Regions from separate parts of the Bacillus sp. ISL-75 genome, predicted to be linked through region 1. Evidence: a T-box and tRNA genes for the amino acid it is inferred to sense, from the RefSeq annotation. Region 1 holds a T-box; the other holds one or more tRNA genes.
The links. A T-box is a leader RNA that pairs with one kind of tRNA and senses whether it is charged. The one in region 1 lies ahead of proS (proline--tRNA ligase), so its partner is inferred to be a tRNA-Pro.

Region 1 (11,854 bases):
TTATACCACACTTTATGTACGTGACAATAGTGAAAAAGTTTCAAAAATATATAAAGCTATAAAAAAGCACGCTGATCCATTTGATCAGCATGCATTAATTAGTTTATATGATTTGCACTATCATTATTTTTTCTAAATGGCCACCAATTGGCCTCGCCGAATGTTTTTACCATAACAGGTACAAACAGTGGGAGCACAACAAGTGAGTATAAGGCTAGTTCTTGAATAATCCGATTTTGAAATGGAATCCAAATCGTTATGCATACTTAATACCCAAAAAAGCTTGACTCTATTTGTTCAATTTATTGTTTTCCTCAAAACTTACTATCTTTTAAGGAAAAGTTAAGAAATAAACATAATAATGGGTGTAGATTAGATTATTTGGCTTCCTGGGGGGAATTCAGGACGGAAAAGGAGCAAGTTTTGATGAAAAAATGGATAATTATTGTAGGTTGTGTACTCGTTGTTGGTTTCGTTGGTTATCGATGGGATTCATTAAAGTTAGGTACACAAACGGTGTCAGCGCAAGTCAGAACAGCAGTTGTTCAAAAAGGCACGTTAAACGTCAACATTAATGGTTCGGGGACAGTTCAAGCGGTAACGAGTGAAGATATTAAAACAACGTTTAATAATAATGAAGTTGATGAAGTACTCGCAGCTGTGGGGGAGAATGTAACCGAAGGAGATGAGTTAATTACTTTTTCAGATGGAAGTGACCCTATAACAGCGCCCGCCACTGGGGTTATTACGACAATCGCAGTTTCCGCAGGAGAGCCAGTAACAAATGGACAAGTTGTTGCCCATGTCACAAACTATAAGCAATTACAAACCGTGGTTCAAATTGATGAGCTTGATATATCCAAAATTAAAAAGAACCAGCCAGTTGACCTAACCATTAATGCGTTTCCTGATCAAGTATTTACTGGTAAAGTATCTGCAATTTCTGAAGACGGAGCATCATCAAACGGAGTCTCTACTTTTGATGTTACCATTTCTATTGATAAACCAGATCAACTTAAAGTCGGGATGAGTGCGGAAGCAAGAATCTTAACAGAAAGTAAAGTTAATGCCCTTTATGTTCCACTTGATGCTGTATACACATCAAACAATAAGAAATATGTCATAGTCAATTCGAAGAGCATAGATAGTAGCACCTCTGGAACGGAGAAAAATACAGTTCAAACGGGCATCGCAAATGAAGATTATGTGGAAATAACAAAAGGAGTATTGGAAGGAGAAATAGTAAAATTACCTCAATTAGCAAAAGCGAGCTCGTCAAATAATTCAAGTAGTAATTCCCAAAGCAGAGTTTTTGGTGGAATCGGTAACGTGGGCGGAATGAACCGGAACTTTGGAGGTCAAGGACAATTTGGCGGTAGGGGTGGAAACTAAGCAGGAGATAATTTTAGCTTCCCACACACCTCTTTGAAAGGTAAACAGCGGACATGTCCTATGTTACGATTGCTTTATTTGCTATATAATTCTTTTTAGATACAAACTTAGGAGAGATCGAAAATGCGCTTATTAGTTGTGGAGGATAATCTTCCTTTATTGGAATCGATTGTTCAGCTTTTATCAGATGAGTTTGAAGTGGATCAAGCATCCAATGGTGAGGATGCCTTATTTTTAGCGATGCAAAACATCCATGATGTGATTGTACTAGATGTCATGATTCCTGAGATTGATGGGTTCGAAGTTTTACGAACGATTCGAAAGGAAGGATTAAAGATTCCTGTCCTATTCCTTACTGCAAGGGATTCCCTCGAAGATCGTGTCAAAGGCTTAGATAGCGGTGGAGATGATTATTTAGTTAAACCATTTCAAGCAGCAGAATTGAAAGCCAGAATCCGTGCCTTATTAAGAAGAAGCGGCAGCTTAACAACCAATCAAACCATTCAATTTCGCGGCATTGAATTGTTAGGGAAGGAAAGAGATATTGTCGTCGATGGTGAGCAGTTGAAACTCACGGCAAAGCAATATGAGTTATTAGAATATCTGATTCAAAATAAAGGCGCAATCCTAACGAAAGAGCAAATCTATGACCGTGTATGGGGCTTTGATTCGGATACAACAATCGCTATAGTTGAGGTATTCATGCACCACCTCCGTAAAAAATTAGAACCATCAGGCTATCATACCGATATTAAAACTATTCGTGGCGTAGGCTACATGTTGAACGAAGAATAGGGGCATCTCATGTTTCGGCAAACACTTATTAAGCTGACATTTTTAAATTCATTAGTCTTTATTGTACTTATCAGCGCACTCGGAAGCGTTATTTATTTTTACACAGAGAATAAATTATATAGGGATGTAAACCAATCGCTCCATGATTCGATTGAACATTTTCAAAAGCAGCCGGAGGGACCAGGTGAAATTCATGAGGACGATGGGGGGCCTATTCCTAAATTTATCAGGAGAGATCCCCGGATTTTGACCCTAATCTGGGATGAAAATAATCAGCTCTTGTTAGAACAAAACCGTGATTCTGAAATTTTTCAAGATAATGAGAAGCTGATTCGCCCAAAAACATTAAATACCTTAAAGGATGTTGATGTAGAAGATTTTTCGTTTAGGTATATTGCCTTCGAAGTGGACCATCCTCAATTAGGAAAAATCACTGTTCAATTCATCCGTAATGTAAACTCTGAACAAAAATTACTCGAAAGACTATTGTTGATAATGCTGATTGGTATGGGAGTTGGAATCATTTGTGCAGTTGCTTCTGGTTATTTTTTAGCAGGAAAGGCACTTGTCCCCATTAAAAATGCTTGGCAAAAGCAGACAGAATTTGTTTCCGATGCTTCGCATGAGTTAAGAACCCCATTAGCCGTCATCCAAGCAAAAACGGATTTACTATTTCGGTCTCCCGCTGCAACGATACAGGATAAAATTCTTGATGTATCAACGATTTCAAATGAATCCAGGCGACTTTCCAAATTAGTCACCAACTTATTGACACTGGCGAGATCGGACTCTGACCAAATTGAAGTGAAAAAGGAAACGTTCCATCTAAATGAACTTTTAAAAGAAATCCATCAACAATACGAAGAAATTGTAATGTATCAAGAAAAATCACTGCGGATAGAAGCAGCTGAACCTGTTACCTTTTTTGGTGATAAAGCCAGAATTCATCAACTTATCGTCATACTATTGGACAATGCGATGAAATATACTATGGAAGGAGGAGAGATCCTGCTATCGTGCGGACATACTCATTCGTCTATTTTCCTTAAAGTAAAAGATAACGGAATTGGTATTCCTGAAATGGATATCCCTAAAATCTTTGACCGATTCTATCAAAGCGATAAAGCTAGAACGGCTGCCGAGGGAACAGGATTGGGCCTGTCGATTGCCAAGTGGATTATTGAGAAGCATCATGGAAAAACAAAGGTACAAAGCACCCTTGGTAAAGGGACAACAATTGAAATTACTTTTCCAAAAACCCAAAAAAATTGAATATGTTTTTTCTAAACAAAAAGAACGAATGAAGTTGTCGTGTGCTTTTGGCATTCTTATTCAACAATAATTGTCCCTTTAAACATTTGCATCCCGCAGCTAAAGGTATATTCTCCGGACTTATCCGGAGTAAAGGTTAGTTTTGTTGTTCCAGTTTTTAGGTTGACATTGTTAATATTAAAATCAGGAATCATAAAGGTGGATATACAATTACTACGATCCAATGGATTTTTAATTTCTAGTTCTACTGGTACACCCTTTTTAACTCGAATAACATTAGGTGTGTACCCCTGTGTGGTTACTTCCATCTTTACAATTGGCTTGCTTTCCTTTGTCACATCAACTTCAGTTTTGGGAACCTCTTGACTAGTAGCAGCTTGTTGAGTGGCGGTTTGCGTTGTTTTACTTTGACCTGGAATTTCGACCATATCACTGCTATACATAAATAAAAATAATGATACTATCACAACGCCTCCTGCGATGATCGCAAATGGTGAGAGCTCTTGTGTATCAAGGGATAATTTATTATTCGATTCCACGAAAATATACATGATCACGAATCCGATAATTAAAATATAAAAACCTAACAAGATTCCAAGTAAAATAGTAGGATTAATAAATTGAAGGAAGACACCGAGAATAGCTCCAATGATTCCGCCCATTAAACCAGAAATTGATCCCATAAGGATGGCTAATATCCCAACGGGGTGTCCAGCTAAGAAACCTACGACGAAACCAATAATCATACTAACTCCGACTACTAGAAAAATCTCACCGGAAATGATGCCAATGATACTGCCGGTCAGTAACCCTGTGATTACCGCGATGACCATACTAATCATAATCCCAGATGTATTGGCTAGCTTATTTTTATGACGGTAAACAGAATAAATGGAATACCCGGTACCAATGGCAACTACAATTGCCGAAATAATCGCAAAAATATTCATTTTATGTCTCCTCAGATGTGTATGTTTTATTCATTAAATAATTTACAACATATGAGTATTATAAATGGAAATAACCCATTCAAATTTGTATTTTTAGTGATTAATATGAACGTTTTATGAATATTAATGAGGTTAAATTAGGATATGGAATAGTAGGAGATCGATTTTATTCTTTATTTTCTTTATCAAGGGTATTTTTAAAAATTCTTTTCATGGCCTCATTCTGCATCTTAATATATTCAAGTAGAAATTCTTTTTCTTCTTCCTCTTGTTGGAGATCATCCTTTTCTTTATCCAAGTAAGCCACCCCATTTTTTCTAATTACTAGCATTTTAACTGATTTATTTAGACGTTTAAAGTAAATTTGAAGGAAAATTGCTGGCTTCAGCAATATATTCCATAAATAAATTGACTTTTTTTATAATGAAATATATAATTTTCAAAAATACTATTGAAACTGTGACGGGGATTAGTAAAGTGAAAAGGTCTTACCAAGAGAGGAAACCAATGGTGCGAGGTTTCTTAAGACGGTCATTTGAACCTGCCTCTGAGTTCTGTATCGGATCCATATGAAGATACATGCGGATAATGTCCGTTATCATGGAAAGTGTATAAAGCTTTTTGCTTTATGAATTTAGGGTGGTACCGCCAGGCCTTGGTCCCTTTTTGAGGATCAAGGCCTTTTTGTGTAGAAAAGCGGAAGCGACCGTTACTTATTTAAAAAAATTTAATGAGGTGTCAAACATGGCAAAAGAATTTGTAAAAGATGTAACTGCAATGGACGATGATTTCGCCCAGTGGTATACCGATGTGGTAACAAAAGCTGACTTAATTGATTATTCAAGTGTTCGTGGCTCGATGATTATTCGACCATATGGTTATGCTTTATGGGATAATATAAAAAATGAATTGGATCGCCGTATAAAAGAAACGGGGCATGAAAATGTTTATATGCCTTTGTTTATTCCTGAAAGCTTGCTGCAAAAAGAAAAAGATCATGTTGAAGGTTTTGCACCAGAAGTGGCGTGGGTCACTCATGGCGGGTCTGAACCATTAGCAGAACGATTAGTTGTCCGTCCTACATCAGAAGTTCTTTTTTGCGAGCATTATAGTAACATCATCCATTCTTACAGAGATCTGCCAAAGCTTTATAACCAATGGGCAAACGTGGTCCGTTGGGAAAAAACAACCCGTCCATTCTTACGGACATTAGAGTTTTTATGGCAGGAAGGTCATACCGCGCATGCAACTGACGAAGAGGCTATGGAAGAAACCATTAAAATGCTAAATGTTTATGCCGCAGTTTGTGAAGAAATCCTTGCGATTCCAGTTGTAAAAGGACAAAAAACGGAAAAAGAAAAGTTTGCAGGTGCGAAGGCTACTTTTACGATAGAAAGCTTAATGCATGATGGAAAAGCATTACAGTCTGGTACATCCCACCACTTCGGCACAGGATTTGCCGAGGCATTTAACATTCAATATACTGACAAAGAAGGAAAGCTCCAATATGTGCATCAAACCTCTTGGGGCTTCACCACAAGGATTATCGGTGCCTTAATCATGGTGCATGGCGATGACCGCGGCCTTGTGATTCCGCCAAAAGCTGCACCAACTCAAGTGATGATTGTGCCGATTGCTCAGCATAAAGAAGGCGTTCTTGATTTTGCCTATGAGTTAAAAGAGTCTTTATCAAGTGTTGTACGTGTAGGGATTGATGCTAGTGATAAAAAGCCAGGCTGGAAGTTCAATGAGTATGAAATGAAAGGTATTCCAGTCCGTCTTGAGGTGGGACCTAAAGATATCGAAAACAAGCAAGTGGTCCTAGTAAGACGCGATACTTTAGAGAAAGTGTTTGTTCCACTGGACCAATTAGAAACGAAGCTTGTTGAGTTATTAGATGAAATTCAAACAAATTTATATAATAAAGCACTTACTCATCGTGAAGAAAGAACCACTGTTGCTGTAACACTTGATGAGTTAAAGCAATCACTCGAAGCAAAACCAGGTTTTATCAAGGCCATGTGGTGCGGCGAATTAGCTTGTGAGGAAAAAATTAAAGAAGATACAGGGGCAACATCTAGATGTTTGCCATTCGAGCAAGAAAAAGTATCTGACAAATGTGTATGCTGTGGAAAAGAAGCCAATAAAATGGTTTATTGGGCAAAAGCATACTAAAAATAGCAAACTTTCGGGCTCTTCCTGGTTGGGAAGGGTCTTTTTTATTTTATATTGTGCTGCAACAGTGACCGAAATTAAGTTTATGAGCGAATTTTTCGATTGAATGGGCGGATTTCTTGGTTTTATGAGCGAATTTATTAGTTGAATGGGCGATTTTCTCAGTACAATGAGCGAATTAAACTTTCGATGTATCAGCAGATTTTTCAATCAGCGGATTTATTGATTCAATCAGCGAATTTCTCAATTCAATCAGCGAATTTAATGATTTAATCAGGGAATATTCCCATTCAATCAGCGAATCGGCTCCTCCATATTTTTTTCTGAAAAAAGGAATGAACAATGATCGTAGCGAATTGTTTATATTCAGAAGGAGGATAAGATTATGAAACCAATACTACTAGACTTTCCAAATCAATTTTATACAGAAAGATTATTCATTCGCATGCCACTACCCGGAGATGGTAAAGCTGTTTACCATGCAATGCAGGCATCATTAAACGAACTAAAAGATTGGATGCCTTGGGCCCACCGGGAGCAAACCGAGGAAGATGTAGAAGTAAACATGCGTGAGGCACATGCTAAGTTTTTAACTCGCGAGGATTTGAGGTTACATATCTTTAATAGGGAAACAGGAGAATTCATCGGTTCTTCTGGATTGCACAGGATCAACTGGAATATCCCGAAGGTTGAAATAGGTTACTGGATCGATACACGCTATAGTGGGCAGGGGTATATAACGGAAGCGGCAGGGGCGATTACGAAATTTGCCTTTAATGAACTCAAAGCAAAACGGGTTGAAATTCGTTGTGACTCAAAAAATATCAAAAGTCGGGCCATTCCTGAACGCTTAGGGTTTACCTTAGAAGGCATTTTAAGAAATGATGAAATGTCTGCGGACAGAAAAGATCTACGTGATACATGTATTTATGCAAAAATAAATAATAGGTAATACAGCAAAAGAGTACTGATTTTACAGTGCTCTTTTGCATGAACTTATTGAAAAACTCTAGCTACGGGGATTTAATCAAGGAAATATCTTTTTAGATAATAAGCTTTTTCGAAAAATTAATATTTTCATATGTATTAGATCCCCCAGTCCTTTCCTTTTCATTATTCACACACCCACGAAAGTCCAAGCGTTCCTACCCCAGTATGTACTCCTGCCACAGTAATCAGCATCATTAATTCAGTTTGGATATCAGGGAAGGTTTCGTTGACTAATTGTTCAAGCCCGGCAGCTCTCTCGATATCATTAGCATGAACGATAGCAACTTTTCTAACATTCGATGTTTCCAAGTCTGATTGTAAATTATTAATCAACCAGGAAAACGCTCTTTTTTCGGTGCGAACCTTATCTTTAATCTTAGCGCCACCGTCTTCAATCGCTAAAATCGGCTTTATATTAAATAATGAAGCTAGTATTGCTTGGCCGCCGGATACTCTGCCGCTTTTTTTGAGTTGGTCCAGATTTGAGGGGACTAAATATAAGCGTGTATTGTCGCGTAGTGCATTTAATTCTGCGACAACCTCACCGCTCTCTCGTCCTTTTTCCACAAGTTCGATCCCTTTTTTTATTAAAAAAGAAAGAGGGTAGGAACCTGTCATGGAATCAATCGGAAACAGTTTAAAATCAGCCATTTCTGCTGCCATTACAGAGGTTTGAAACGTCCCTGATAAGAGACTGGAAGCATGAATGGCTATTCCGTAGTCATAGTCTTCCTTTAACCTTGTATAAAGTTCCACAAAATCACCCAGGGCAGGCTGGGAGGTTTGAAATTTCGAATCCTCATGTTTCATTCGCTCATAAAACTCTTTTTGTGTAATATCTATTGTTTCCTTGTAGGATTCTTGGTTAATTACAATGTTAAGTGGAACTACATGTATATTATTTAGCTCGATAGACTCTTTGCTTAGCGAAGCTGTTGTGTCAGTAATCCATGCAATTTTTGCTGCATTCATCTTAATCCTCTTCCTCCAGTGAAATCTCTTATTTCTATATCATATAATCTAAATATTGCTCATTACACATATTAGTTTTATTCCCTTTGTTTTTGATAACTAGATTCAACATTACAAGAAGGAATATTAACCAACAAGTTATATTTGTCATGTTAAAATATGAAAACTTTGTGAAGTTTTTAGGCGAGAAACACTAAAAAGTACCTAGTTCGAATTATTCAAAAATAGTAGTCTGTGATTTAAATCACTTATTTCGTGCGTTAAATATCATATAATCACTATGGAAACAGTGAAATATATAGGGAGTGTTAAAATGTTAAATCAAAAAACGATTGAAATAATCAAATCAACTGTACCTGTTTTAGAAAAACATGGGGAAAAAATTACAACTCGATTTTACCAATTGATGTTTGGCAACCATCCTGAATTATTAAATATATTTAATCATGCTAATCAAAAACAAGGCAGACAGCAAAAAGCATTGGCTGGAACGGTATATGCCGCAGCCATGTATATCGATAATCTGGAAGCTATTCTTCCAGTAGTGAAGCAAATTGCACAAAAACATAGAAGCCTTGGCATCTTGCCTGAACATTACCCGATTGTCGGCAAACATCTACTGCTAGCGATTAAGGATGTATTAGGTGATGCAGCAACAGACGAGATTATTGACGCATGGGCCCAAGCGTATAATGTAATTGCAGATGTTTTTATCAGTGTAGAAGCAGAATTATATGATGAAACTGAAAATCAACATGGTGGTTGGAAGGGATTTCGCAACTTTATTGTTGACCGTAAAGTAGTTGAGAGTGAAGTGATCACCTCGTTTTACTTAAAACCAGAAGACAACAAAGGAATTGCCGATTTTACCCCTGGCCAGTATATTAGTATCAAGCTAGAAATAGCAGGTGAAAAGTTCACACATATTCGTCAATACAGCTTATCAGATGCTCCAGGTAAAGACTATTACCGAATCGGTGTAAAACGCGAAGCGGGAACTGCAAACCCAGACGGCATGGTATCTAATTACTTACACAATGGAGTGAGCCAAGGAGATATTTTAAAAGTAAGTGCTCCTGCAGGGGATTTTGTTCTTGATACTGATAAGAATACTCCAGTTGTGTTACTTAGTGGGGGTGTTGGTTTAACACCAATGATGAGTATGTTAAAAACAATCGTTGAGTTCCAGCCAGAACGTAAGGTAACATTTGTCCATGCGGCAGCAAATGGGAATGTACATGCTCTAAGGGACGAAGTAGAAGAGGTATCTATGCTTGAAAACGTACATTCCTTTTTCTTTTACGATTCACCGACAGAAGAGGATCGCAAGAATAATCGCTTTGATGTTGAAGGCTATGTAACCCGTGATTGGCTGAAAGAAAAGATCACTACCAAGGACGCTGATTTTTATTTCTGTGGACCCGTTCCATTTATGAAAGCTATTAACCGTTCATTAAAAGAATTAGGGGTAAATCAAGAAAAAATTCACTTTGAATTTTTTGGTCCTATGGGGAATTTAGAAGAATAACAGAGAAAAAAGCCGATTTCTATAGAAGTCGGCTTTTTTTTGTAGTGACTTACGAACAGCCTTTCTTAAAAATATAAATTTGAATCTATAAGTCGATAACTATATTAGAGAAGTTTGGATAAAATACCAATAAGAATTAATGCCATATCAATGCCAAATATCCCTTTTAGGAAAGGAGCAAACATTATTGCATTTTTTAACGACGATCATAAACGAGTACGGGTATCTTGTTCTTTTTCTTTCCATTACACTAGGTATATTTGCACTTCCGATTCCGATGGAAGCAATGTTGGCATATGCAGGATTTTTATCTTTTCTTGGAAAGCTTAATTGGTTGGGAAGCATTCTCGCTTCTGCAGCTGGATGTACGCTAGGAATGTTGCTTTCCTATTGGGTAGGCTGTAAGCTTGGGATTCATTTTTTTGAAAAGCATGGGAAGCGGCTGCATTTAGAGCCAGATCGTTTGAATTCAATTTCAAACTGGTTAAGAAAATATGGCAATAAAATATTAATCATTGCCTTGTTTATTCCAGTATTTAGGCATTTTATCGGTTATTTTTCAGGAATCACACGTTTACCAATTAGGGTTTATACCTTGTATACAGGGCTTGGGTCAGCGATTTGGGTTTCTAGTTTTATCTCTTTAGGAAAAATACTTGGTCCTCAATGGGAAGTTTTTTTTGAGCTCATCAGGAAATATTTAATTTTAACTAGCGTAGTTATTGTCATTTTAATTGTAATTATTTATGGGATTAGGAAATTAAGGAATGTAGTTATAGAAACAGGAACCAAATAGGAGAACCAATTTAGATCAAAGGAGTCCTCTCAACGGTTCCTTTGATTTTTATTTAGAGAAAATAGTTGTAGAAGTTAACAATTTTCGAACTTTATGTATTTTATACGATATATGGTCCTTGAAAGTTTGATTCATATCTCAACTATGATTAAATTAAATAGAGAAATGGCCAGAAAGGATGATATTTAATGAATAAAAATGTCATACGTTCGATCACGGGCATAGCTGTATTATTTTGCCTCCTCTGGCTGATCGGGCTTGGCTGGGCGGTAGGGGAATTTTATGCTGGAAAACCAGAAAGGGTTCCAGAAGCAAAAATCGTTTCCAAGGTGGAAAATAAAAAAGGGTTAACCATCGTGGCGTTAGGTGATTCGTTAACTCGAGGAACAGGCGATGAAACCGGAAAAGGATATGTGGGTGTCTTGATTGATGAAATCAAGGGAAAAACAAAGCGTCCGGTACAGCTTACCAACCTTGGAATCAATGGACAGAGATCTGGATCTCTAAGGAAGCAAGTACAGGAAACAGAAGTAGGGCGCCAAATTCAAAAAGCTGATATTGTCCTAGTGACGATTGGCGGAAACGACTTGTTCCGCAGGGGGCAAGGCTTAAGCGATTTTAAAACTGAAGATATTGCAGCGATTGAGAAAAAATACCTGGATAATTTGAAGTTTGTTTTTGCGCAAATACGTAAAAACAATCCAAATACCAATGTGTTTTTCATTGGTTTGTATAATCCGTTTATTGAATTAGAGCAGGGAAAAGAGATGTCGAAAGTGGTCCGCCACTGGAATTACGATAGTGCAGAAGTCAGTGCCTCTTTTCCAAAAATCGTGTTTGTACCAACCTTCGACTTGTTTGAGTTAAAGGTGAATGACTACTTATATTCCGACAAGTTTCATCCAAACTCAAAAGGGTATCGTTTAATTGCCGAACGGGTAGCCTCATTGCTTACCTGGTAAGGAGAGGAATTCGATGGAGAAA
Region 2 (11,854 bases), on a different contig from region 1:
TTGAGGGTGTTATTAACCAATAATGGCTGCGTCCTAGGATCATGCCCCCAGAGAATAAGTTCGCTGGACTGATGAGCAATTGACCAATCTTTTCGGACGGGTTTGCCGTTTTCGTCAAGGCCATCCGAGTCTCCGTACCGACAGAAATCGGAAATGCGCGGCGATTCTTTGCCGATATAATGGTCTTTGATTCCTGCATGGACTGCAACAGCGACGTTGACTCCATTTTTCTGGATAATGTAATGTGATTTAGCCTCTAACAGCATGTCTCTTATTTGTTCCTTTAAACGATCGGCCTCATCTTTACCAAATTTACCTTCATAATCATCAAATTCAGCCTTTACATTTTCATCACCATGAGCAAGCGTAACATTCTTACCGTCAAGCCAGCGGGCGATTTTCCAACCATGATTACTGTCAATCATATAGGCAAGTCCTGCTGCCACATGCTTTTGAAAAAATTGCAGCGTCTCGATCGAACGAGGTCCCCTACTCATCACATCTCCAAGGGAAAGGATTTTCCGTCCTTCTGGATGGATAAAATAACCCTCTTCATTTTCTATATAACCAAGCTTTGACAAGATTTCGCTAAACTCTTCAAAGCAACCGTGAATATCCCCAATAAAATCAATGCCATTGCCAACATCAATTAGTAATGGATTACCAAGTCGATTCACATTTAAGACTTGCAATTCTTCTTCACCGAATATGTAGCATCGCCGAAAGCCCTCCTTTTTAATGGAGCGAATCGTCTTCTTGAAATGTTGGTATTGCTGCTTGATACGGTTTTTACCTCTTGGGAAATCCCTCTCTAAGTCACGTCTGAGTAATTCAGTTTCTGCCAAATTCAGCACGATTGCAATGGCCGGAACATGATACCTCTTTGCCATTTGCAGGTATTTTTCACGTTCGTAATCACGTAAATGAGTAGCATCGATAAAGGTTAATTTATTGAGGCGGCAACGTTTGGCAATGATATAATCCATCGCTTCAAAAGCTTCTTTTGAAATTTGTTGGTATTCATTAAAAAGAGCATCTGCTTCATATTTAGGTCGCCGATTCCAATCAATAAATTCAGCATCGCTAACTAAAACACGGAACTGATCGGAACTTACTACTTCCGATGCATAAATCTGTTGTTCTTGCATTAATTGATTTATTAAAGTCGTTTTACCCGAATTGGACGGGCCTACAAGTAAAACGATACCCGCATGAGGCAAATTAATTTTCGCCATCATCCCTCCTCCCTTCTGAAAATAACCATTTGAGTAGGATGCCCGTATAGTTGGTTTTCTTCACCGATGCCTTTATAACTTACTTGGTATGGATAGATTTTTGTCAAATCTTCCACTTTTTGGTGAAGCTGAGCCCTTGTCCATTCAAAGCGATGATCGTGGTGTCTCATTTCCTCATTCATATCATAGACAACATTGTATTCTTGGTTAGGCGTGGTCACGATCAACACTTCTGGTCGATAGTCTTTAAAAATCGTCTCGAATACCCTTGTTAACCGGTATTCATCAATATGTTCAATCACTTCACATAAAACCATGACATCCTTGTTACTCAACCGTTCATCATAATAAAATAACGATCCTGCTAAGGACTTGGGTTCTACAAATCCACGTTTCGCCTTTGCATAGTCGAATCGTTCCAATGCCTTTAACCGAGCTTTATTCGATGGTTCAACAGAAATTATCTCTTGCACCCCTTTAATAAATCCAAGCTGAACAGATAACTTCCCTTCACCAGCACCAAAGTCAACAATAGTGGCTTTTTTTGGCAGGGCCTCAATATTTTTAATAATCGCTTCGTAACGAAGGTCATTTAAACGGATTTTCGGAGGTTCATGCTTCTCCTCGGTTTTCGTCTCTTTTTCATAGAATCTTGACTGAGAGATCACCTTTTGAAACCGTAACGAACGTTTTAAAATCAGCGCCTTTTGTGGATGTTCCTCTAACCATCCTTCCCCGTAGCGGTCCAACTTTTCCAATTCTCTTTCGTCAATAAAATAATGCTTATAGTTATCAATAACGGGAATTAAAATCGAAATATGTTTAAGTGCATTCTGGAGCGTTTGTTTCCCTAACAAGGTTATAAATCGGGCAGAGCTTTTTTCGCGAATAAAACTTTCCCCGTATTCCATCTTGATGGTGTAACCCATTGGAGCAAATAACGATTCAAGTTCCCTAATGCTCAAATCAGTAGCAATCGGCCCAAAGGTTAATTCCATTTCAAAGGAATGCTCGACCCATGAAGCATATTCCTCTGCTGGTTTCCCATTCAGTGCAGTCCCCAGCGCTTTACGAATCGAGGAAACAAAAATACTGCTTGCCGCAAACTCGCGGTCATTTATGTAATGGGTAATATCAAAAGAATCAGGTGAGTTTTTCACTAGGTCAATTGGATCCGTTTTAACATAGACCAAAAACTGTACTTCCTCGCTTGAAAAAGTCGGGTAGACCAGACGGACAGTCAACCCTTTCTCTCCACGCTCATATAGATTATTCGGATTTTTAGCTATAAGGTAAGAAACCGCTTCAACACCAGGGCCTCTTACTGTTAATGATAGTTGCATTCTTTTTCACTTCACTTTCATGGAATGAATTATCAGAGTTTTATTTTAACATATTTACATTAATTTGGTTTTAATTGAAGAATAACCCGGGTTCCTAAGGTTAGAACACCGGGTTATTCTTAATATTCATCATATCGATATCTTCTAGTCTTCGCTGCATAACAGGCCTCACAAGTCGGAAACGAATGATCCCATGGCAGCTTCTTTCCGCAGGTTTTGCATTTTTTAACGAATTTATTTATATCCGTCTTTAAGCGGTCCTGCACTTTATCGCTGACCTCTTCTCTTAGCCGCTCCCAATAGATTGCTGTCGTTCGCTCCCCTAATCGATATAAAAATAAAAGATGGAGACCAATTGCTTTGTAACTGAGTTCTAATTCCTCCAAGCTTCGTTCCTTTACAATCGGTTCTGGGAGTTCTCTCCCATGGATAATAGCATACATTTTTTCTTCCCATTGCTTCGTTAATACTGGCTCATTTTTTGAAAAAGGAAGATGTAAAAATCCATAAAGGTCCATTAAGGATAAACGTGCTTCAATTTCAGTACCTGCTACCATTTGATACAACGACTTTTCCTCGGCAAGAGCAGCTTTTTTCGTTCCGTTTGGACTTTCAAATTTCCCCCATAATTCAAAAAATGTACCTAAGTCGTGATAATACCGTTGAAAGCGTTCAAAAACTGAATTGGTTGGTGCAATTGCAAATGTATGAACAGGCTCATCCTCCTGCAAAAGCAAGTTTCTCATTTTTCTGATATCACTAGTAAAGGCTACTTTGCCAATATTGTAAATACCTTTTCGACCTGCACGTCCAGCAATTTGCTTCACTTCTTGTGATGTCAGCAGTCGTCGTCTAGTCCCATCAAACTTATCATTTTCTAAAAAAACAATCCGTCGAATCGGCAGATTTAAGCCCATTCCAATCGCATCTGTAGCAACGATGACTTTTGTTTTTCCAGTGTTGAATTGCTGAATTTGCTTTTTTCTTGTTTCTGGCGGCATGCTGCCGTAGATCATGCTGACAGTATGTCCGTCATTTTGCAGTCGTGAGGCGGTTTCAAGTACGCGCCTTCGTGAGAAACAAATCAGCGCATCGCCTTTTTTAATGTGTTTAATATGAAACTCCTTCGTTTCAACCTCAAGAGGAGTATCACGGCTGTATTCATGAACTTCGATATTGGAATTACCTAAAAGCTGGAGCAGCATGGTTTTTGAATTCCTGCTGCCTATGATATGGACTTCCTCTGCATTAGCTTTCGTGATTGCCTTATACCATGAAAAACCACGATCTTTATCTGTAATCATTTGTGCTTCATCAATGACGATTATTTCATAAAACTCTTTTTCGTGAAACATTTCCACGGTGCAGGAAGTATGATTTGCACCTGGGGTGATTTTTTCCTCTTCCCCAGTTTTTAAGGAACACGGCGTCCCCTCAGCGTTTAATTTATCAAATACCTCAAGTGCTAATAATCGAAGCGGCGCTAAATATAACCCGCTATAAGCATCTTTCATTCTTTCGAGCGCATGATGGGTTTTCCCTGTATTGGTTTCGCCGATGTGCAAGACATAACGGACCTGACGTTGTAACGAAGGGTCGTATTCCGTTGCAAAGATTTCCTTCATCATTCGCTCTTCTTCTGCTTTTTTCCGCTCGAGTTCTTCTTGCGCTTCTTTTTGTTTTTCCTCGCGCGCTTGGAAGTCTTTTTCAAAAATTTCTTTATGAACCTTTGCATCAAAAGGTAATTCTGCCAAACGTATTAAGTCCGACAGGTATTCAGCTTGGATATCCTCAATAAAATAACCCTCGACATCATAAAGAACCTGAGCAATGCTGCCCTTTACGAAGGACGACGATAGTTTCTCAAGAAAGGTTTCATGAAAATCATCCTTAAGTTTTTCAGAAAGCTGCTCTAATATTTTTTCCGGAATAAGCTCAGACAAATAGTCAGCAATTAAGCTTTCATAAACGAAAAAATAGGTTTGATATTCATAAAAACTCCTGCCCCAATTCAAAGTTTTATGGATATCCCCTGTCAGTTCTTCAAAAAAGGTGGCAACAGTTGTATAGGCTGAGGGGTTAAAATGGCCTTCATCCACTAATTTTTCTTCTAATGCAAAGGTATCAACCGATTGAAACTTTACATTATTTTGTAGGTCAGCCACTAGTTGTATGGCAACGAAGTAACGAACATATAAATAAAACAGCTCATATTGTTCTTCCAAGATCCCAACAGCGGCATCTTCAATCTCACTTCTGATCACTTGCTTCTGTTCTTCGAGCTGTTTTTGTCCTTCTCGTTTTATAAAATTAACCTTCGCCTCCCGATACTGTTTCTCCCACTCTTCTTCTTTACCTGAAAATGTTTCATGAACCCACCCCATCGTATCAAAGACATGATAGGTTCGCATTTCATCCCTAAATAACTTATTGATTAGTTTTTTGTCGATTCCCTGTACCTCGAAGCCTTTATCAGTTAAATATTGCTTTTTTTCATTCCTTGGAACATCATTGGTCGACTTATTTAGCCAAACATTGGTCCAAATTTGCTCAACATAATGATTTCTGTCAGTTAGGTATTGTTCAAAGGTTGGCAGTGTTTCTTTCGTTTCGAAATAATGGTTAATATCTTCATACACTTTCAATTTTGTATGTTCTATCGCTTGAGGGTATATAGTGGTTATTTTATTCATTTATTTCCCTCCTTTTCTAGAAAATGTTTTGTTAAGTCCATTCTATCACAAAACAAAAAACCGAACAAGCATTCGGTTTTAAAGTTGATGCTGGCTGCAATATTGATCCACCAGGTCTTCGATTTGATCCAGTTCAGGAAACTTCCCTGAGAAGTGGAATTTAATTTCCTCGATGAAGTTATCCTGATTATATACATGAATGGCCCCATTTTGTTGAATGACACTAAATTCTGGTACAAATCGATAACCGCTGCGTTCAATAGCCCCCATTGTAAGTCCCCTTTCAAATAATTTTTTATAGTATTTGCATAAAATGGGCGTCTATCCAATTACATCACAATAAAAAAGGGATGGTGCATACTGCAACATCCCTTGTTCTTCCTTTATGCTGTTGTAAAAACTTCTTGTTTATTTTGCTCATGTCGAATGGTTGCTTGTGCTGCAGCCAAACGTGCTAGTGGTACGCGGTATGGTGAACAACTGACATAATCTAGGCCGGTTTTGTAGCAGAATTCAATCGAGCTCTTTTCTCCGCCATGCTCGCCGCAAATACCTGTTTTTAAGGACGGTTTTGTTCCACGGCCAAGCTTCACGCCTGTTTCAACTAGCTTACCAACGCCTTCTTGATCAAGGACAGCAAACGGATTATCCGGAAGCACTTTATTTTCAATGTAAGCTTGCAGGAACTTGCCTTCCGCATCATCACGGCTGTAACCAAATGTTGTTTGTGTTAAATCATTGGTCCCAAACGAAAAGAAGTCAGCTTCCTCGGCAATTTTATCTGCAGTTAAAGCAGCACGCGGGATTTCAATCATAGTTCCAATCGTGTACTTGAAGCTTTTTCCGGTTTCTTCTTGAACAAGAAATGCTGCATCAATCACTAATTTACGCATATCCTTTAATTCATTCACATGACCGACCAAAGGAATCATGATTTCTGGTTGCACTTCGATGCCTTTGTCAGCGAGCTTAGCTGCTGCATAGAAAATTGCTTTTGCTTGCATTTCATAAATCTCTGGGTAAATCATCCCAAGACGGCAACCACGGTGGCCAAGCATTGGGTTAAACTCATCTAATTGGCGGACCTTTTTCAGCAATTGCTCTTTTTTCTTCAATTCTGGTGATTGTGGATCTAAAATCTGAAGCTTCGTTACTTCCACTAACAGTTCCTCTTTATCCGGTAAGAATTCATGTAATGGTGGATCAAGTAAACGGATAGTTACAGGTAATCCTTGCATAGCTTCGAAGATTCCTTCAAAGTCCCCTTGCTGCATTGGCAATAACTGGTTCAAAGCTTCCATTCTCTCATTATAAGTTTCAGCAAGAATCATTTTTTGCACGGTTGGAATCCGTTTTAAATCCATAAACATATGTTCAGTTCGGCATAAGCCAATTCCGCCTGCGCCAAATTCAAATGCCTTTTTTGCATCTTCTGGGTTATCTGCATTGGCACGGACCCCTAATTTACGCTCTTGGTCTGCCCATGCAAGCAACATTTGGAACTCATCCGATAGTTCTGGGTCAATCATTGGAATCTCCCCAAGCATAATTTCACCAGTAGAGCCATCAATCGTTATGATATCTCCATAATTAATAACTGTCTCACCAATTGTAAATTGTTTAGCTTTCAGATCTATCTTTAATGCTTCACATCCGCAAATACACGCTTTCCCCATCCCACGAGCGACTACTGCAGCGTGGCTTGTCATGCCGCCACGGCTAGTCAAAATTGCTTGCGATGCAACGATACCATGGATATCATCTGGAGTGGTTTCAGGACGAACAAGAATTACTTTTTTTCCATCATTGTTTAATTGCTCCGCTTCATCGGCATTAAACACGACTTGACCTGTCGCTGCACCTGGTGATGCTGGCAAGCCTTTTGCTAAAACTCTCTTCTCAAATTTGTCGTCAATCCGGCGATGCAGCAGTTGATCTAATTGTTCTGGGTCAACACGTAGCAATGCCGTCTTTTTATCAATGATTCCTTCTTCGACCATTTCCACGGCGATTCGAATCGCTGCTTGCGCCGTTCTTTTTCCATTACGGGTTTGCAAGATAAATAACTTACCACCTTCAACCGTAAATTCGATATCTTGCATTTCTTCGTAATGCTGTTCCAAGCGCTTGCAAGTATCAGTGAATTGCTTATATACTCCTGGCATTTCATCTTTTAAAGTAGCGATTGGCTGTGGAGTACGAATCCCTGCCACAACATCTTCCCCTTGGGCATTGATTAAGTATTCACCGTAAAGGACATGCTCACCAGTCGATGGATTTCTTGTGAATGCCACACCTGTGCCTGAATCATTTCCCATGTTGCCAAACACCATACTTTGAATATTTACAGCTGTTCCTAAATGGTCAGCAATTTTGTTAAGGCGACGGTAGACAATCGCACGCTGATTATTCCAAGAGTTAAAGACTGCATGAATCGCAAGGAATAGCTGCTCTTTTGGATCTTGCGGGAAATCCTTTCGTTTATGCTTTTTGACTATACCTTTATAGCCAATAATCACTTCTTTCCAGTCATCAGCACTCATTTCTGGGTCAGAGGTATAGCCTTTTTCCTCGCGTATTTCTTCTAATAATTGTTCAAAATAGTAGGTATCGATATCTAGTACAACATTACTAAACATCTGTATGAAACGACGGTAGGAATCATAAGCAAACCGTGGATTATTGGTTAATTCTGCTACTCCGATAACGGTTTCATCGTTCATTCCAAGATTCAAGATGGTATCCATCATGCCAGGCATGGAGAAAACAGAACCGGAACGTACGGAAACGAGCAAAGGATTTTTTGGGTCGCCAAGCTTTTTGCCCATTTTTTCTTCTAGACGGGTAAGAGCCTCTAAAGTCTGGACTTCAACAAAGGTTGGAATGGTTTTGCTAGCTTCATAGAATGCATTGCAGGCCTGTGTAGTGATTGTAAAGCCATACGGAACTGGAAGACCAATACGCGTCATTTCCGCTAGGTTTGCCCCTTTTCCCCCAAGTAACCCCTTCATATTGCCATTTCCTTCATGAAATAAATAAACGAATTTTTCCATTATTAGTAGCTCCTCTCTTTTTTTAACACGTCTAAAATTAAGCCAGCTGTTTCTTCAACAGCTTTATTTGATACATCAATAACAGGACAGCCTAAGCGCTTCATTACTTTTTCAGCATGATCAAGCTCCTCAAGAATTCTCCCAAAGCTTGCATAGTTAGCCTGTGAGGCTAACCCTAAAGCCTTTAGACGTTCCTTGCGAATTTCGTTTAATTTATCTGGTGATATTATTAATCCAATACAATTCTTACGGGGTATTTCGAATAATTCATCTGGCGGCGGCACCTCTGGAACCAAAGGAACATTGGCCACTTTAAAGCGTTTATGTGCTAAGTACATAGACAAAGGTGTCTTCGATGTACGTGAGATTCCGACTAGAACAATATCCGCCTTTATGATTCCTCTCGGATCACGCCCATCATCATACTTAACGGCAAATTCAATTGCTTCAATTTTCCTGAAGTATTCTTCGTCCAATTTTCTCATCAATCCAGGTCGATGATGCGGCTGTTTATTGAAGCTTGTTTCAAACGCATTCATCAACGGACTTAGTAAATCTACAGCAAAAATGCTCTCTTCTTTTGCACGTCGATCTAAATACTCTTTTAATGATGGAATAACGATCGTATAGGCAATAATCGTACGTCCCTTTTTTGCTAGTAAAATGATATCTTCAATATCTTCAAAATCATCCACATAGGAATTACGGCGAATTTCTACCTGCCCGCCATTAAATTGTGTTGCCACTGCTTTTACTACAAACTCAGCTGTTTCACCTACTGAGTCAGATACAACATAGACAACTTCTTTCTGTACCAAAATGGCAGCCACTCTCCTTAGTATGAATTGTTTTCCATGATTTCTAAATATGCCCGCGTAATGGTGGTTTTGGTGATTCTTCCTACCAGCAAATATGTACTCTTTTGCTCCTCTATTTCCTTAACAACTGGCAAAGAGTCAATGCGATTATGGATCATCTTTTTGGCTGCTTCGAGCAAGGTCTCTTCAGGATTAATTGTAATAATATTTGGCATTCTAGTCATGATGACACTGACAGGCAATTCATTTAGATTTTGATTTCCTAGTGATGCTCTGAGCAAATCCTTACGGGAAACAACCCCTGCTAGATGTCCTTTTGTATCAACCGCATAAAGTGTGCCCACATCCTCTAAAAAGAGCTGCACGATCGCATCATACACGGAGGTTGATTTCTCAACTACAATTGGATGGGCTTTATAATCCGTTACCTTTTGGTGGATAAACCTTTTAGCCTGTTGCTTTGCTTCAAAGCTTTCATTAAAAAAATAACCTACTCGCGGCCTTGCATCTAAGTTACCTGACATCGTTAAAATGGCAAGATCGGGTCTTAGTGCAGCTCTTGTTAATGAAAGCTTCTCTGCGATGTCTTTTCCTGTAATGGGCCCGTTCTGTTTAACAATCTGGAGGATTTCATTCTGACGTTTAGATAATTTAATAATTACCACCCCCTTATCTACATTAAATATGTTATATTCAATAGATTCATTGTAAATGTGTTATACTTATTTATATATAGTATATTACATTATCTTATAAACCGAAACAATAAGTTTTATATTTTTTTACAAAATATTAAACTATTTTTTTTAAAGTAAATAAGAAACCCCGCCGGTATCGACGAGAAAGGGGTTCCAAAAAGAAAGCCATTCTTGTCTTCATAAGGTGGTAAGCTTTTCATGAGGACAAAAATGCTAAGCAAAATTCAAAATTTGTCCTCATGGTATGTTCATGAGGACAAAAATGCTAAACACAATACAAAATTTGTCCTCATGGTGTATTCATGAGGACAGAAATGCTAAGCAAAATTCAAATTTGTCCTCATGGTGTGTTCATGAGGACAAAAATACTAAGCAAAATTCAAAATTTGTCCTCATAGTATGTTCATTGAGGACACCATGGGTTGAAGGTTCAAACATAAACTAGCAGAGACAATAAAAAAGTGAAAATATAAAAAAAGGCACAAAAAAATTCCAAGTATATACTAGGAATTTTTTTGTGCCTTTTTGACAGGGGCAGTAGGAATTGAACCCACACTGAAGGTTTTGGAGACCTTAGTTCTACCTTTAAACTATGCCCCTAAACATGGTGGAGGGGGACGGATTCGAACCGCCGAACCCGGAGGGAGCGGATTTACAGTCCGCCGCGTTTAGCCACTTCGCTACCCCTCCACATATAAAAAATAATAAAACTGGAGGAGGAAGAGGGATTCGAACCCCCGCGCGGTGTTACCCGCCTGTCGGTTTTCAAGACCGATCCCTTCAGCCAAACTTGGGTATTCCTCCATGGAAAAAGAAAATCATATAATAGTATTTTGGTAGCGGCGAAGGGAGTCGAACCCCCGACCTTTCGGGTATGAACCGAGCGCTCTAGCCAGCTGAGCTACACCGCCAAAAAAATAATATTATTAAGGTGGAGCCTAGCGGGATCGAACCGCTGACCTCCTGCGTGCAAAGCAGGCGCTCTCCCAGCTGAGCTAAGGCCCCAAAATATTCTGAATAAAGAATGGTCGGGAAGACAGGATTCGAACCTGCGACCCCTTGGTCCCAAACCAAGTGCTCTACCAAGCTGAGCTACTTCCCGATAATATGACGAACTGGGCGCTAATTTGATGTGTTAAATTACCTTCGATAAAACATGGTGCCGAGGACCGGAATCGAACCGGTACGGTAGTCACCTACCGCAGGATTTTAAGTCCTGTGCGTCTGCCAGTTCCGCCACCCCGGCTAAATATTTGGAGCGGAAGACGGGATTCGAACCCGCGACCCCCACCTTGGCAAGGTGATGTTCTACCACTGAACTACTTCCGCATATATGGATGTTTTTTTCTAACGCATAAAACTATGGTGCGGGTGAAGGGAGTCGAACCCCCACGCCTTGCGGCGCCAGATCCTAAGTCTGGTGCGTCTGCCAATTCCGCCACACCCGCATAGTAAAAGAAAAATGGTGGAGGATGACGGGCTCGAACCGCCGACCCTCTGCTTGTAAGGCAGATGCTCTCCCAGCTGAGCTAATCCTCCATATATACCGCCTGGCAACGTCCTACTCTCACAGGGACGCGTGTCCCAACTACCATCGGCGCTGAGAAGCTTAACTTCCGTGTTCGGTATGGGAACGGGTGTGACCTTCTCGCCATTGCTGCCAGACTATTTTTTTAGAGGAATCATTCCCTCAAAACTAGATAATGCAGAAGAAGTTTGTAAAAACGAGTATGCCTTAAAAATTGGTTAAGTCCTCGAACGATTAGTATCAGTCAGCTCCACATGTTACCACGCTTCCACCTCTGACCTATCAACCTGATCATCTTTCAGGGTTCTTACTAGCTTGCGCTATGGGAAATCTCATCTTGAGGGGGGCTTCATGCTTAGATGCTTTCAGCACTTATCCCGTCCGCACATAGCTACCCAGCGATGCCCTTGGCAGAACAACTGGTACACCAGCGGTGCGTCCATCCCGGTCCTCTCGTACTAAGGACAGCTCCTCTCAAATTTCCTG

Region 2: it has a tRNA-Pro gene. The T-box ahead of proS (proline--tRNA ligase) is inferred to sense a tRNA for this amino acid. The anticodon was not compared.

What each region holds. Positions count from the first base shown of each region.
Region 1 covers NZ_JAGGQX010000027.1:140,669-152,522, reverse strand. The annotation lists partial or broken gene J7E63_RS30730 (hypothetical protein) at 99-218, opposite strand; gene J7E63_RS13240 (efflux RND transporter periplasmic adaptor subunit) at 427-1,392, shown strand; gene J7E63_RS13235 (response regulator transcription factor) at 1,516-2,187, shown strand; gene J7E63_RS13230 (sensor histidine kinase) at 2,197-3,459, shown strand; gene J7E63_RS13225 (cupredoxin domain-containing protein) at 3,516-4,409, opposite strand; gene J7E63_RS30130 (hypothetical protein) at 4,576-4,707, opposite strand; T-box leader at 4,860-5,076, shown strand; gene proS (proline--tRNA ligase) at 5,154-6,584, shown strand; gene J7E63_RS13215 (GNAT family N-acetyltransferase) at 6,970-7,536, shown strand; gene J7E63_RS13210 (DegV family protein) at 7,698-8,546, opposite strand; gene hmpA (NO-inducible flavohemoprotein) at 8,860-10,074, shown strand; gene J7E63_RS13200 (DedA family protein) at 10,262-10,870, shown strand; gene J7E63_RS13195 (SGNH/GDSL hydrolase family protein) at 11,059-11,832, shown strand; gene J7E63_RS13190 (ABC transporter ATP-binding protein) at 11,846-11,854, shown strand, end outside.
Region 2 covers NZ_JAGGQX010000070.1:6-11,859, reverse strand. The annotation lists gene J7E63_RS25550 (polynucleotide kinase-phosphatase) at 1-1,235, opposite strand, end outside; gene J7E63_RS25545 (methyltransferase domain-containing protein) at 1,235-2,578, opposite strand; gene J7E63_RS25540 (DEAD/DEAH box helicase) at 2,698-5,271, opposite strand; gene J7E63_RS25535 (YbxH family protein) at 5,350-5,541, opposite strand; gene ppdK (pyruvate, phosphate dikinase) at 5,655-8,324, opposite strand; gene J7E63_RS25525 (pyruvate, water dikinase regulatory protein) at 8,327-9,142, opposite strand; gene ccpN (transcriptional regulator CcpN) at 9,160-9,801, opposite strand; tRNA gene J7E63_RS25515 (tRNA-Trp) at 10,370-10,440, opposite strand; tRNA gene J7E63_RS25510 (tRNA-Tyr) at 10,446-10,530, opposite strand; tRNA gene J7E63_RS25505 (tRNA-Ser) at 10,552-10,644, opposite strand; tRNA gene J7E63_RS25500 (tRNA-Met) at 10,675-10,751, opposite strand; tRNA gene J7E63_RS25495 (tRNA-Ala) at 10,773-10,845, opposite strand; tRNA gene J7E63_RS25490 (tRNA-Pro) at 10,866-10,942, opposite strand; tRNA gene J7E63_RS25485 (tRNA-Leu) at 10,998-11,086, opposite strand; tRNA gene J7E63_RS25480 (tRNA-Gly) at 11,095-11,169, opposite strand; tRNA gene J7E63_RS25475 (tRNA-Leu) at 11,204-11,288, opposite strand; tRNA gene J7E63_RS25470 (tRNA-Val) at 11,304-11,379, opposite strand; rRNA gene rrf (5S ribosomal RNA) at 11,389-11,505, opposite strand; partial or broken rRNA gene J7E63_RS25460 (23S ribosomal RNA) at 11,583-11,854, opposite strand, start outside.